DNA from 2 places in the Rhizobium sp. PAMB 3174 genome. Region 2 is predicted to be linked to the other one. Evidence: predicted binding sites of a transcription regulator. Region 2 holds the regulator's gene; the other holds the start of a gene.
What was found. The regulator LexA, encoded in region 2, represses DNA repair genes until DNA is damaged. The targets are predictions, from matches to a motif close to TGTTCNNNNTGTGTTCNG.

Region 1 (7,901 bases), 350 kb from region 2:
CCGGTCCGCCGCCGCCGCCAAGACCGAACAGGCCGCCCTGCCCCGAGACCTTGTCCTCCTGCGCGCTCTGCGCATAGCCGATGATCCGGTCGAGACCGGCGACGAGCGCCGCCCGGTCGTGGCCGAAGCAATCGAAGGCGCCGGCATAGATCAGGCTTTCGAGAACGCGGCGGTTGATCTGCTTCGGGTCGATCCGCAGGCAGAAATCTTCCAGGCTCTCGAACGGCTTGTCGCCACGCACCGCGACGATGTGGTCGACCGCCGCTTCGCCGACGCCCTTGATGGCGGCGAGCGAATAATAGATGCGGTTCTCGCCCGTCTCGAAATGCCGGAACGAGGTCTGCACCGACGGCGCGATCACCTCGATACCGAGACGCTTGGCGTCCTGGCGGAAGTCGTTGACCTTGTCGGTGTTCGACATATCGAGCGTCATCGACGCCGCCAGGAACTCGACCGGGTAATGGGCCTTCAGATAGGCGGTGTGGTAGGAGACAATGGCGTAGGCGGCGGCGTGCGACTTGTTGAAGCCGTAGTTGGCGAACTTCGCCAGCAGGTCGAAGATCATGTCGGACTGGGGCTTGGAGACACCGTTGGCGACCGCGCCGTCGACGAAGCGGGCGCGCTGCTTGTCCATCTCCTCCTTGATCTTCTTGCCCATGGCGCGGCGCAGAAGGTCGGCTTCGCCGAGCGAATAGCCCGAGAGCACCTGGGCGATCTGCATCACCTGCTCCTGATAGACGATAACGCCCTGGGTTTCCTTCAGCAGGTAGTCGATCTTCGGGTGGATGGAGGCGATCTCCTCCTCGCCGTGCTTGCGGGCGTTGTAGACCGGGATGTTCTCCATCGGGCCCGGACGATAGAGCGCCACGAGCGCGATGATGTCCTCGATGCAGTCCGGCCGCATGCCGATCAGCGCCTTGCGCATACCTGCACTTTCCACCTGGAACACGCCGACCGTGTCGCCCTTGGACAACATCTCGTAGGTCGGCGGATCGTCGAGCGGAACGGATGGCAGGTCGACGGAAATCTTGCGCTTGGCGATGAAATCGACCGCCGTCTTCAAAACCGTCAGCGTCTTCAGGCCGAGGAAGTCGAACTTCACCAGGCCCGCCTGTTCGACCCACTTCATGTTGAATTGGGTGACCGGCATGTCGGAGCGCGGGTCTCGGTACATCGGCACGAGCTTCGACAGCGGCCGGTCGCCGATCACGATGCCGGCGGCGTGTGTCGAGGCGTGGCGGTAGAGGCCCTCGATCTTCTGGGCGATTTCGAGAAGGCGGGCGACGACCGGCTCTTCGGCGGCGGCCTCCTGCAGCTTCGGTTCTTCCTCGATCGCCTTGTGCAGCGGTGTCGGATTGGCCGGATTGTTCGGCACGAGCTTGCAGATCTTGTCGACCTGGCCGTAGGACATTTCCAAAACGCGGCCGACGTCGCGCAGCGCCGCGCGGGCCTGCAGCGAACCGAAGGTGATGATCTGCCCCACCTGCTCGCGGCCATATTTGCGCTGCACGTAGCGGATCACCTCTTCGCGGCGCTCCTGGCAGAAGTCGATGTCGAAGTCGGGCATCGACACGCGCTCAGGATTGAGGAAGCGTTCGAAGAGCAGCGAGAAGCGCAGCGGATCGACGTCGGTGATCGTCAGCGCATAGGCGACAAGCGAGCCCGCGCCCGAACCACGGCCGGGGCCGACCGGGATGTCCTGCTGCTTGGCCCATTTGATGAAGTCGGAAACGATGAGGAAGTAGCCCGGGAACTTCATCCGCTCGATGATGCCGAGCTCGTATTCCAGTCGCTCGCGATAATCCTGCTCGGTGTAGCCCGGCGCAATGCCGAGCGCCGCGATCCGGCTATCGAGACCTTCGCGCGACTGGCGCTTCAGTTCCTCGGTTTCCGCCCGTTCCGCCTCTTCCGGATCGTCGGAGGCGCCGGTGAAGCGCGGCAGGATCGGCTTGCGGGTTTTCAGGATGAACGAGCAGCGCCTGGCGATCTCGACCGTATTGGCGAGCGCCTCCGGAATATCGGCAAAGAGCTGCATCATCTCCTTGCGGCTTTTCAGATAATGATCCGGGGTCAGGCGGAAGCGGCGGTCGTCGGACACGATGGCATTGTGTGCGACCGCCATCAGCGCATCATGCGCGTCGTAATCGTCCGGAGACGGAAAGAACGCCTCGTTGGTGGCGACCAGCGGAATGTCGTGGCGATAGGCGAGATCGATCATCCGCTTCTCGTGCCGCTTGTCGTAGCCGCGCTGGCGCTGCAGCTCGATATAGAGCCTGTCGCCGAACAGAGCCTTCAGCTTCAGGAGCCGGGCTTCGGCAACCGCCGCATGGCTGTCCTTCAACGGCATGTCGATCGGCCCGCCGCTGGCACCCGTCAGCGCAATCAGCCCGCCGGTGCCGAGTTCCTCAAGCCATGAGGCCATCATATGGACGGCGTGGTTGCTCTCGCCGTCGAGATAGGCGCGGCTGACGATGTCCACCAGCCGTTCATAGCCTTCGGCGTCGGCGGCGAGCAGCACGATCGACGGCAGCTTGGCGAGCGCCTGGTTGCCGCGCCGTTCGGTCTCCTGCCCGTCCTCCATGTCGATGGAGAGCTGGCAGCCGATGATCGGCTGCAAACCGTCGCCCGATGCCTTCTGGGCGAATTCGAGCGCCACGAAGAGATTGTTGGTATCGGTGATGGCGATCGCCGGCTGTTCGTCGGCAATGGCCTTGCCGAGGATCTTCTTCAGCGGCAGGGCGCCCTCGAGAAGCGAATAGGCGGAATGCACCCGCAAGTGCACAAATCCGGGTCCGACAGACTGCGTCAGACCATCCGATTTCGTTCCGCTTCCCGCTTCCGACATGTCACCTTCCAGACGATTCTTTCAATCGCCGGATTGTCTGCCGGTGAGCGCCCGATGTCCACAACCGCGCGCCCGGATGGTGTCAATTTCCAGAAGAGAATGCGGTCCCGATCAGACCGACATGACGATGGCGGCGAAGCCCGCCAGAAACACGGAAATCGATGCAAATGCTGCTACGTCTTTGATGAAGTACGACATTTCCCTCTCCTTTTCCTATCTGTTCTTTTTATGTTCTATTTTAGTTCTCACGTCAACACCCTTTTGCCACTTTTTTGGATGTGCTTTTCTGAGGTCAACATTCCCCTGCCCGGAGCCCACCATGCGCCTGCCCACCACCGCCCTCTGTTTGCTCCTCGTTGCAGGGATCGCGGCCACGCCTGCGGCGGCTGCCGACCGGATCGTCGATGCGGTCGTCGGCGACTGGAACAAGGACGGGGCAAGCGACCTCGCCGTCCTGTTCGTGTCATCTGCCGATGGGGCGGAGGAGAGTGGTACCGGCGAGATCGGCATCAGCATCTATCTGCGCAACGCCGAGCGCGACCTGCTGATGCCGGCGGCTATCGTGCCGGACAAGGTCTGGGGAAATGCGCCGGCGGGCGATGACGGCATTTACGGACAGGAGCCGTCGATCAAGGCGACGGCAGCCGGCTCCATCACGGTGACCACGCACAACGACGCCGTCGGCCGTGATCGATGGCATCAGGTCCTGACGCTCGCCTATCGCGACGGCTCCTTCGTCGTCGCCGGCTACAGCTATGAATACTATGACACGCTGGATACCGAGCGGAACGGCTCCTGCGACCTCAATCTTCTGTCCGGCAAGGGTGTGGCGGACGGCAAGCCAATGACGATGGAGGCGAAGCGCATTACGCTTCAGGACTGGCAGGACGAAACGGGTCTGAAGGTCTGCGGGCTCAATCCGTAAACGTCAGGCTTCCCACAGGAAGAAATCCCGTGACGGGCCTCACGAACTGATTCCGGAAATGCGCCCAACGGTATGACCGTCAAGCGCAAAACCGCCTCAGAGTTCCTTGATCTGGCCTGCGTCGAGCGTCACGCAGCGGTCCATGCGGGCGGCAATGTCGTGGTTGTGCGTGGCGATCATGGCGGCAAGGCCGGACTGGCGCACCAGGGCTTCCAGAGCGTCGAAGACGTAGTGGGCGGTTTCCGGGTCGAGGTTGCCAGTGGGCTCGTCGGCCAGAAGCACGATCGGCGCATTGGCAACCGCGCGGGCGATCGCGACGCGCTGCTGCTCGCCGCCGGAAAGCTCCGCCGGGCGGTGCGAGCCGCGATGGCCGATACGCATGTAGTCGAGAAGCTGGCTGGCGCGCTCGGCCGCCTCCTTCTTGTCGAGGCCGGCGATCAGCTGCGGCATCATGATGTTTTCAAGCGCCGAGAACTCGGGCAGCAGGTGGTGGAACTGGTAGACGAAGCCGATATCGCTGCGGCGCACGGCCGTCCGCCGGTCGTCCGACATGTGCGTGCAGGAGACGCCATTGATGGAAATGTCACCTTCGTCCGGGTGCTCGAGCAGGCCGGCGATCTGCAGGAGCGTCGATTTGCCGGTGCCGGACGGCGCCACCAGCGCGACGGTTTCGCCGCGCTTCAGCGAGAAGTCGACGCCCTTCAGGATCGACAGGACGGCGTCGCCCTGCCCGTAGCTGCGGGAAATGCCCTCAAGGCGCAATGCGATGTCGTTGTTCATGGAGGAAAACGTATCCTTATTCGTAGCGCAGCGCCTGGACCGGATCGAGCCGGGATGCGCGCCAGGCCGGGAAGATCGTCGCCAGGAAGGAGAGCCCCAGCGCCATGACGACAACGGCGATCGTCTCGCCGGCATTCATGTCGGCAGGCAGCTTGCTCAGGAAATAGAGCTCCGGATCGAAGAGAACCGTGCCGGACACCCAGGAGAAGAACTGGCGGATCGACTCTATGTTGAGACAGACGACGACGCCGAGCACGACGCCGGCGAAAGTGCCGACCGTGCCGATCGCAGCACCCGTCATGAAGAAGATGCGCATCACCGCGCCGGATGTCGCGCCCATGGTGCGCAGGATGGCGATGTCGTGGCCCTTGTCCTTCACCAGCATGATGAGGCCGGAGATGATGTTGAGCGCGGCGACGATGACGATCAGCGTCAGGATCATGAACATCACGTTGCGCTCCACCTGCAGGGCGGAGAAGAAGGTCTGGTTGCGCTGGCGCCAGTCGGTGATGAACACCTGGCGGCCGGCGGCCTCTTCGATCTTCGGACGCAGATCGCCGACATTGTCCGGATTGTCGACGAAGATCTCGATCGACTGCACCAGGCCCTCGGCGTTGAAATAGAGCTGCGCTTCCTTCAGCGGCATGAAGATGATCGAGGAGTCATACTCCGACATGCCGATCTCGAAGATGCCGGTCACCTTGTAGGTCTTCACCCGCGGCGTGACCCCCATCGGCGTCACGTCGCCTTCCGGCGAGATCAGCGTGATGCTGTCGCCGACGAAGAGGCCCAGCTGCTGGGCAAGCCGCGAGCCGATCAGCACGCCGTCGCCGGCGGCAAAGGAGACCATGTCGCCCGACTTGATGTTGTCGGAAACGGATTTGAGCTTGGAGAGATCGTCGGCACTGATGCCGCGCACCAGCGCGCCGGTGCCCGCACCCTGCTTGCCGGACGCCAGCGTCTCGCCTTCGACGAGCGGCAGCGCCATCGTCACGCCGTCGACCGCCTCGAACTTCTTGGCGAGGTCGACATAGTCGGAGAGCGGTTGGTCGATCGGCTGGACGATCATATGGCCATTGAGCCCGAGGATCTTGGAGATAAGCTCGGTGCGGAAGCCGTTCATCACCGCCATGACGATGATGAGGGTGGCGACGCCAAGCATGATTCCGATGAAGGAAAAGCCGGCGATCACCGAGATATAGGCTTCCTTGCGGCGGGCCCGCAGATAACGCCATGCCACCATCCGCTCGAAGGCGGAGAACGGACGGTTGGCATTTCCCTTGCCGGCGGCTTCGGTCGAGGTTTCTTCGGCCGTCATGCTCGTCATTCAGACAACTCCCAAAAGGCCGGAGGCGGCCTTCAGCCCAGTATCTTGTTCAGCGCCGCTTCCACGGTCATGGTTTCGCGGGCGCCGGTCTTGCGATCCTTCAGCTCGACCTCGCCATTGGCAAGGGCGCGCGGTCCGGCAATCACCTGCACCGGAACACCGATCAGATCCGCCGTGGCAAACTTGGTGCCGGCGCGCTCGTCGGTGTCGTCGTAGAGCACGTCCTTACCCGCATTCGACAATGCCTGATAAAGCTTATCGCAGGCTGTATCGCAAAGCTGGTCGCCGGGCTTCATGTTGATCAGCACGGCATCGAACGGCGCGACGGAGGCCGGCCAGATGATTCCACTGTCGTCATGCGAGGCTTCAATGATGGCGGGAACAAGGCGTGACGGACCGATACCGTAGGAGCCCATGTGGACAAGGTGTTCCTTGCCGTCCGGTCCCTGCACTTTCGCGCCCATCGGCTCGGAATATTTCGTGCCGAAATAGAAGATGTGGCCGACCTCGATGCCGCGTGCCGACAGGCGGTCGCCTTCGGGGATCGCGTCGAATGCGGCCTCGTCGTGCATTTCCGACGTCGCGGCGTAGACCGAGGTCCACTTGTCGAAGATCGCCTGCAGGCCTTCCGCATCGTTGAAATCGGTGTCGACGGACGGAATGTCGAAATTGACGAAGTCCTTGTGGCAGAACACTTCGGATTCACCGGTATCGGCCAGGATGATGAACTCGTGGCTGTGGTTGCCGCCGATCGGGCCGGTATCGGCGCGCATCGGAATGGCGCGCAGGCCCAGGCGGTCGAAGGTGCGCAGATACGCGGCGAACATCTTGTTGTAGGACTCGATCGCGCTTTCCTTCGTCAGATCGAAGGAATAGGCGTCCTTCATCAGGAATTCGCGCGAGCGCATGGTGCCGAAGCGCGGACGGATCTCGTCGCGGACCTTCCACTGGATGTGGTAGAGGTTGAGCGGCAGGCTCTTGTAGGACTTGACCGACGAGCGGAAGATGTCGGTGATCATTTCCTCGTTGGTGGGGCCATAGAGCATCGGCCGGTCCTGCCGGTCCTTGATGCGCAGCATTTCCTTGCCGTAGTCGTCATAGCGGCCGCTTTCCTGCCAGAGCTCGGCCGACTGCAGCGTCGGCATCAGGAGCTCGATGGCGCCGGAACGGTTCTGTTCCTCGCGGATGATCGCGTTCACCTTGTCGAGGACCCGCTTGCCCATCGGCAGCCAGGAATAGATGCCCTGCGACTGCTGGCGGATCATGCCGGTGCGCAGCATCAGGCGGTGGGAGACGATCTCGGCCTCCTTGGGATTTTCCTTCAGGATAGGCAGAAAATAGCGGGACAGACGCATGGGCTTCAGGTTCCAAAACAATGCTTTCCCCGAACTGCTCGGGAATCGCGCATTTGAGCTACAAATTTGGCGCTTTCATAGCCGCTTCGGGGCGAGAATGAAACCCGGCAAGGCTGCCGGCCAGACGCGATTTGACGAGACTTCGGCGCATAACCTGCCACGATCGCCTGCGACAGAAACGCCGCCCTGCCCCGGGCCTGTCGCATCACCGTCATGTTTCGCCTCAAAGTCCACTTTCAGGCCCGCAAATGACGCCCGTCAAGAATGGGGTACCTGCCGCGCCAGCAAATGAAACGATACAATTGACGTGAAATCGCATTCAATGTAATCAACAACTTACTGGAGGCGACCGGCCATTTCTTGGCGGCCAGAAGTTTAAGGCGCGAGATCGTCCATCACGATTTTGTCAATACCAAAAAAAGTCCAGAACTGTAACAAAAATGCAAAAAACCGGATGACAAAGCCTAAAGTTTTGGCTAGTGTCAGCCCACAAAACAGGCAGAGAGGTTAAATTCTTTGCCATCTCGCGGTTAAAGTCTTGGGAGGATTTTGATCTCGGCGCGCTCGTTCGCAGCCCCGGAAACGGAAACAGGTCACGCGACACTTAAAAACAAGGCTTCGTGCCTTGTTTTTTTTTGCCTTCGTTTCAGGCACTGCCCGACGCCTGCG
Region 2 (7,901 bases):
CTGGTGCGATGGGTCGAGCGCCTGATCGTGCCGAGCCTGGAACGGCAGGCGATGCTGCAGGGATACGACACGGTCTGGGAACGTCTTTCGACCGAAAGGCCACCCGGAGAACTGGCTGCCGAGATCATCCTCGATGTGCTGAAAACGAAAAAACCCGGTCATTTCTGACCGGGTTTTTTATGTCCGCCGAGAGGCGACGTCTTAGCGCTTGGAAACCGGAATGTAGTCGCGCTTCGGCGAACCGGTGTAAAGCTGACGCGGACGGCCGATGCGCTGCTGCGGATCCTCGATCATTTCCGCCCACTGTGCGATCCAGCCGACGGTGCGGGCGAGAGCGAACAGCACGGTGAACATGGTCGTGGGGAAGCCCAGCGCCTTCAGCGTGATGCCGGAATAGAAGTCGATGTTCGGATAGAGCTTCTTCTCGATGAAGTAGCTGTCGGTGAGCGCGATGCGCTCCAGCTCCATGGCGACTTCCAGAAGCGGATCGTCCTTGATGCCGAGCTCGCCGAGCACTTCATGGCAGGTCTTCTGCATGATCTTGGCGCGCGGATCATAGTTCTTGTAGACGCGGTGGCCAAAGCCCATCAGGCGGAACGGATCGTTCTTGTCCTTGGCGCGTTCGACATATTCCGGGATCCGATCGGCGGTGCCGATTTCCGAGAGCATGTTCAGTGCCGCTTCGTTGGCGCCGCCATGTGCCGGGCCCCAGAGGCAGGCAATGCCGGCCGCGATGCAGGCGAACGGATTGGCGCCCGACGAACCGGCCAGGCGAACCGTCGACGTCGAGGCGTTCTGCTCGTGGTCGGCGTGCAGGATGAAGATGCGGTCCATGGCGCGCGAAAGCACCGGATTGACCTTGTACTCTTCACACGGCACGGCGAAGCACATGCGCAGGAAGTTCGACGAGTAGTCGAGATCGTTCTTCGGATAAACGAAGGGCTGGCCGATATGGTATTTGTAGGCCATGGCCGCGATCGTCGGCATCTTGGCGATCATGCGCAGGCTTGCGACCATGCGCTGATGCGGATCGGTGATGTCGGTCGAGTCGTGATAGAAGGCCGACAGCGCGCCGACGCAACCGCACATGACGGCCATAGGGTGGGCGTCGCGGCGGAAGCCGGTGAAGAAGCGGCTCATTTGCTCGTGAACCATCGTGTGATGCGTCACGCGGTAGTCGAAGTCCTTCTTCTGCGTTTCGGTCGGCAGTTCGCCGTACAGCAGCAGATAGCAGGTCTCGAGGAAGTCGCCGTGTTCTGCGAGCTGCTCGATCGGGTAGCCGCGGTGCAGGAGCACGCCTTCGTCGCCGTCGATAAAGGTGATCTTCGATTCACAGGCGGCGGTCGAGGTGAAACCCGGATCGTAGGTAAAGGAGCCGGTGTGCTTGTAAAGCGTGCCGATATCGACGACGCTCGGGCCAATGGTGCCTTCTCGAACCGGCAATTCGACCTGCTTGTCTCCAAGTGTCAAGGCAGCGCTTTTGTCTGTCATGCTCTTCCTCCAGATAGGGCGGGCTGGCGCCTCTAAGTGGCGCCACGGTTATTAGCGTCAATCGCTTAGCTATATGATCCTGGCGCGGATGCCAAGCTATCCGGCGGCCAAATTGTGCATCGCGAAATCAACTTTGCGACTTTCCCGTGGCCAAGCCGAGCCGCAACCTCGAACTTTGGCATCAACCGTAGTCGAATGACGCGCCATGCGGGGGCTTCGGTTGATTTTTCGTTTGTCGAAATCGCCTTGCGATTGCAGAATGCAACCGGGTGAGGGTGGTCTTTGACGGGGGCCGCATATGGCCGATGCCGGAGAGAAGAGGCGTCTTGGCAACCGGGCGCTGGCGCGCGACCCGCAGCGCGTGGTTCCGCTTGATCTGCCGGCGCCAGAGCGCGGCGGGGCCGGGCGCCATCGCACGTTCCGTCTGGGCGACCTTCACGGAAAACTGCGGCTTGCCCTGGCCGAAGAGCGCCGCTTTCGTCATGACTTTCTCTTCTCGCCGGTCCTGCTCGGACTGGGAGCCGTCGTCTGGTTCAGCCTGGCGCACGACCCGCCCACGCCTGCCATTTTCCTGTTGGCTGCCGTGGCTTTAGTGGGTGCTGTTGCCGCCGGGCATCATCGCCCGCTGATGCGATATGCCGCAATCGCCGTGCTGCTTCTGGCGCTCGGCATGGGGCTGGCTGCTTTCGAGACATGGCGGACCGGGACCGTCGTGCTGGATACGCCGATCGTCACCCGGATCACCGGCCGGATCGAGAGCCGCGAAATCGATGACAATGGCGGCTGGCGCTATCTGATCAATGTCTCGGCGACCAGCGAGCCGGCCCTTCGTCGCCCTCCTGAAAGAGTGGCCGTGCTGGCGCGAAACGACCATGAGCCATTGCTGCCCGGCGAAATGATCAGCGGCAAGGCGCGGCTCTCGCCGCCCTCCGGTCCGGCCCTGCCGGGCAGCTATAACTTCGCATTCTTCTCTTACTATCAGGGGATCGGTGCGGTCGGCTTCTTCTACGGTTCTCCCGAAAGAGTGGCTGTGGGGCAGCGTGCATCCCTTCTTGACCGCGCCCGTCTTGCGATCGAGATGCTGCGCGACACGATTTCCGCCCGTATACGGGCGACGCTCGCAGGCGATACCGGGGCGTTTGCCTCGGCCATCGTCACCGGTCAGAGACGCGCGCTGTCGGATGAGACGGCGGAAGCCTTGCGCATGTCGGGATTGGCGCATGTGATCGCCATTTCTGGCCTGCACATGGCGCTCGCGGCAGGCCTCTTCTTTGCCGGCCTGCGCACGACACTCGCCCTGTTCCCGGCCCTCGTGCAACGCTTCCCGGTCAAGAAATGGGCCGCTGCCGCCGCCCTGGCCGGGGCATTCGGCTATCTGCTGATTTCCGGATTGCAGGTATCGGCGATCCGTGCCTTCATCATGCTGGCATTGATGCTGGTCGCAGTCCTCATCGACCGGCCGGCGATCAGCCTCAGGAACGTCGCGCTCGCGGCGCTGATCATTCTTGCCGTCACGCCGTCCGCCGTCATGGGGCCGAGCTTCCAGATGTCGTTTGCCGCGACGGTGGCGCTTGTGGCGGGATATAGATGGTGGCGGATGCGATCGGTGGACCGGAGCGCGCCGCGCCGCCGGTCCGGTATCATCGCCCTTGCCGCGAAAGCCGGCGGGTTTGCTTCGGCGTTGGCGCTTACATCGGCGATCGGCGGGACTGCAACGGCGATCTTCGCGCTGGAGCATTTCTACCGCCTCGCGCCCTATGGCTTCGCCGCCAATCTCATCGCCATGCCGGTCGTCACCTTCGTGGTCATGCCGGCCGGCCTGGTATCCGTCCTCGCCATGCCGTTCGGGCTCGAGCATTGGCCGCTGCGCCTCATGGGGGTTGGGCTGGACATCGTCATCGCGGTGGCCCGAGAGGTCGCCGGCTGGGACAGCGGAGTTTCATCCGGACGCCTGCCGCCCTATGCCTTCGAACTCTCGGTCGCCGGCTTTCTGCTTCTGGTCCTGCTGCGCAGTCGCCTCAGATATGTCGGCCTGCCGCTGATGGCCGTGGCGGTTGCGCTGATCGCATACGGACCGACAAACTCGTCTCCTGCGCTGATTATCAGCGAGGACGGCAGGCTGGCGGCCCTCATTGCCGATGGACGGCTAGAGACGAACCGCAGTCGTCCGCCATCCTTCATCTTCGAACAATGGCAGCGGGCGCTCGCCATGCCGAAGGGCGAGGGGCCGGACATGGCGGATGGGGAGCCCGTTCCGGCCGACCAGACAGAAAAAGGAGGAGAGCAGCCACGGCTGCCGGCCTCCGTCTTGAATGCGGAGCGACTGGCTATGGAAAAGGCCCTGAATGGGGAGATATCCCGCTTCCACTGCAGGAAGGCCGCCTGGTGCGCCGGTCAGGTTACGGCGTCGGGCGGAACCGCATTGCGGGTGGTGACGGTGGAGAAACCCGCCTATGCCGGACCCGCCTGCGACATCGCCGATGTGGTCATCGTGCCGTTCCGCCTCGGCTACGACACGTGCCGCTCGGGCGCGACATTGCTTATGGCGGAACGGCTGCGAAGAACCGGATCGATCGAACTCCATGCGGCATCGGACGGCATTGGCTTTGAGGCCAGGACGGCAGTCGGCGCAATCGACCGGCCCTGGACCCGGCATCGATACTACGACTGGCGGACAAACGCCTTCCCGATCACGCAGGAAACGGGCACATGGCCGCTTGTTCCACGTCCGCGTTATACGGACGCAGCCAGGCGTGTCACCGGTCAGTGATAGCGGCGGATGAGGCCGACGAGCTTGCCCTGAACCTTGACCCGATCGGAGGCGAAGATACGCGTCTCATAGGCCGGGTTGGCGGCTTCGAGTGCAATCGACGCACCCTTGCGGCGGAAGCGCTTGAGCGTTGCTTCCTCGTCGTCGACCAATGCCACGACGATCTCGCCCGGATTGGCGCTGCTGACATTCTTGATGATGACAGTATCGCCATCGAGGATGCCGGCTTCGATCATCGAGTCGCCCTTGACCTCCAGCGCATAGTGTTCGCCGGAGCCCAGCATTTCCATCGGCACGGACAGGCTGTGCGTGTTGTTCTGGATGGCGGAGATCGGCACACCGGCGGCGATGCGGCCCATGACCGGGACGCTGACGGTGTCGTTCGCCGGTTCCGGTGCCTTGGGGGTGGGCGCGGGCTTCGGCTTGCCGAGGCTGCCTTCGATGACGCTTGGCGAAAAGCCGCGGCGCGGCTGCAGGCTCGGCGAATAGGCTTCGGGAAGCTTGATGACTTCCAGCGCACGCGCCCGGTTCGGCAGGCGGCGGATGAAGCCGCGCTCCTCGAGCGCCGTGATCAGCCGGTGAATGCCGGACTTGGACGCGAGATTGAGTGCATCCTTCATCTCGTCAAAGGATGGCGGAACGCCGGATTCCTTCATCCGCTCGTGAATGAAGAGAAGCAGTTCCTGTTGCTTTCGCGTCAGCATGAATCGGCACCTTCCAGAATCATGAAACAAATACAGAACGGACACTATATGTTCCCACTGTGTTCCGCAAGTGCCTAAAATATCGTGAAAGCGGGGCCCGGTGTCGCAGGAACTGCCGATTTTTGCTGCCGCCGGTCGGCTATGAGCGTTAGCGCGTCGGATCGAGTGCGATGTAGGCGCGCTCGGCTTCCGCTGCGCGTGTCTCGGCGAGCGTGCCGGAGAGAACGGCCTTCATGAGGACGGCCGGATCGATCGAACGCCAGCCGCCACTGACCGCCGTCACGTCGTACCCGTCGGCGGCGAGCCGGTCGGCTTCCGTCTTCTCCAGCGTGATGACGGCCTTGAAGCGATCGCCGGCTTCGACGTCCGCAAGCTTTCGTCGCTGCAGGAAAGGTCGTTCGACGCCGCTGTGCAATCGTGCCTCGGAGGCGACGATGTCAGACCCAAGGAAGACGATGTCGTCGGCGGGCAGGTCGAGCTGGGCGACCTTGTCGGCAATCGGCTTTCCAAGGTCGGGCATGCCGAAGGCGGCGACGACGGGATAGATGGCAAGCAGGATCGCCATTGGCAGGGCGGAGAGTGCCAGAACCATGGGCCGGAAGGCCTCGCGATTGGCGATGCGCCAGACGAGCAACAGGCCGAGGGCGATGGCAACCACGATCGCAACCGTTACCTTGGCACTCAGCAGCTGGGCCGAAACGCCGTAGAGGATGGCGAAGGTGAGGGCCAGGCCGATCACCGAGAATTTGAGAAACAGGCTCAGATAGCGCGATGTCGTCTCGCGCTCCAGCGAGGCGAGGCCGACCGCCATCAGGATCGACAGAGCGGGAAGAGACGGAATGATGTAGCGATGGTCCGGTTTGAAGGCGGGCGCGAACATGGCGATGTTGAGCGCAATCCAGCCTGCAAGCAGCAGGGCCGACGCGCCGAGCTGCCGGAAGCCCGGCACTTTGCGCGTAGCGATCGCGGTCGCCGCAATCACGAAAAGCCAGCCGATCACGGGCGCCAGCAGGCCGGCAAGGCTGAGACCGACGGAGTCGAACACCGCGAAAACCGAGAATTCCAGCTTGGTGCGCACCTGATCGCCGACGAACTGGTTGTCGAGCGCCGAGCTCGACCGCAGCACCTGGTAGACGAACCACCAGCCGGCGAGAGCCATGGAGAAGAGAATCGGCAGCGGGGCGATCAGCCGGCGAAAATGAACGCGGCACGAGGGAAAGAGGACGATCAGACCGAAGACGCAGGCCGGTGGCGCCAGCGCCGGAATGCCCTTCGTCAGGATCGCCATCGCCGTTCCGCCATAGGCAAGCCAGGCGTCCCATCTGTCTTCTTCGCCGGCGAAGAGCAGGCCGGCAAAGCCGTAAAGGGCGATGAGCATGAACAGCGTCAGCGGAATGTCGGGAATCGCCGTGACGGCGGAGCGCAGGAAGACGAAATTGCCGGCGAGCATGGCGAGCGAGAACAGGGCGATCTCATCGTCGCCCGTCAGCCGCTTGGCCAGCCTGTAGGTGACGAACAGGATGGCGGCCGCGCCGAGCAGCCAGAAGATGCGCGAGCCGATGACACCGATGCCGAAGATTTCCATGCCGGCGACGCTCATCCAGTAGGCGAACGGCGGCTTCTTCAGCCGCACAGCATCCTCGCCGGTGCGCGGTGTCAGGTAGTCGCCGCTCTCCATCATCAGCGCCGCGCCCTGCGAATAATGGCGCTCGTCCGGATAATGCAGGATCATGCTCTCGGCGAAGGGAAAGATCGCGACCAGGAAGGCAATGACGAAGATCGCCGCGATCGTGCGGTTCGAACTCGCAATAGCGGCAAGCGTCTGCGGCATGTCGGCGCGGTTTCCCATTGATGCGTTGTGCGGTCACCTGTGTCCACATTTTTGCCGGCAAATCAACCGATGGCGGGGTGGGGCGACGAATGTTCGCGCCAAGACTTGCAAATCGGCCACGGATGAAGCACATCAGCGGCGAAATGGAGGAAGTCGCACATGGATGCAACCGGGTCTGCCGGCCGCCGCCTTCTGGATCATCTGGTTCTGCCGGTGACGTCAATTGCGATGTCCCGCGCGCGGCTCGCCCAACTCGGCTTCACCGTCGCCCCCGACGGCATTCATCCCTTCGGCACTGCGAATTCCTGCGTCTTCCTGTCCGACGGCACCTATCTGGAGCCGCTGGCCGTAGCCGATCGTGAGGCCTGCGAGGCGGCCGCGCTCAACGGCAACACCTTCATCGCCCGCGATCAGGCCATTCGCTTTCGCCACGGCGATGAGGGACTAACCGCCATCGTCGTCAACACGAGCGACGCCGATGCCGATCACCAGCGTTTTGCCGCAAGCGGCGTCTCCGCCGGTCCCATGCTGTCCTTCTCCCGGGTCGGCCGCCTGCCGGACGGCACCGAAAGGATGGCCAGTTTCAAGCTCGCCTTTGCCGCCGACCTCAGGTCGCCGGACTTCTTTGCCTTCGCCTGCCAGCGCATCGCGGCCTTGCCGTCCGCCGGCAAGGCGCTGGAAACCCACGAGAATGGGGTGACCGGTATTGCCCAGGTTGTGCTTTCCGAGCCGAACCCGGCCGACTTCAAGGACTTTCTGCAGATGGTCGCGGTCAGTCACGACACGGCCGAGCATCCGTTCGGCATGGATGTCGGGCTCGATAACGCCATCATCGCCACGCTTAATCCCGCTGGCCTGAAGGATCGGTTCGGCCTCAAGGGTTCCACCCATGCCCGCGGCTTGCGTGGCCGGGCGGTCGTGTTCAAGGTCATGGATATCGAGCGGTTGAAGGCCTGTCTCGCCGAAAACGGCGTCGCCTTCGAGGAGCGCGCCAGCCGCATTCTGGTGCCGCATGAGCCCGGTCAGGGCGTTCTTTTTGCATTCGAGGAAGAAAAATGAGCGATCAAACCAATTCTGCAGTCGTTGTCGGTAACGGCGCTGGGAA

Region 1: dnaE (DNA polymerase III subunit alpha) is a predicted target of LexA. The motif match lies at 3,064-3,081, and genes of this name have one in related genera.

What each region holds. Positions count from the first base shown of each region.
Region 1 covers NZ_CM128608.1:2,077,562-2,085,462, forward strand. Annotated here, with positions in the region: gene dnaE (DNA polymerase III subunit alpha) at 1-2,845, opposite strand, end outside; gene ACU5AY_RS09940 (hypothetical protein) at 3,165-3,770, shown strand; gene ACU5AY_RS09945 (ABC transporter ATP-binding protein) at 3,867-4,550, opposite strand; gene ACU5AY_RS09950 (lipoprotein-releasing ABC transporter permease subunit) at 4,567-5,868, opposite strand; gene proS (proline--tRNA ligase) at 5,910-7,232, opposite strand.
Region 2 covers NZ_CM128608.1:1,730,180-1,738,080, reverse strand. Annotated here, with positions in the region: gene lpxB (lipid-A-disaccharide synthase) at 1-168, shown strand, start outside; gene gltA (citrate synthase) at 202-1,491, opposite strand; gene ACU5AY_RS08285 (ComEC/Rec2 family competence protein) at 1,790-4,261, shown strand; gene lexA (transcriptional repressor LexA) at 4,255-4,965, opposite strand; gene ACU5AY_RS08275 (ArnT family glycosyltransferase) at 5,114-6,796, opposite strand; gene ACU5AY_RS08270 (VOC family protein) at 6,956-7,855, shown strand; gene kdsA (3-deoxy-8-phosphooctulonate synthase) at 7,852-7,901, shown strand, end outside.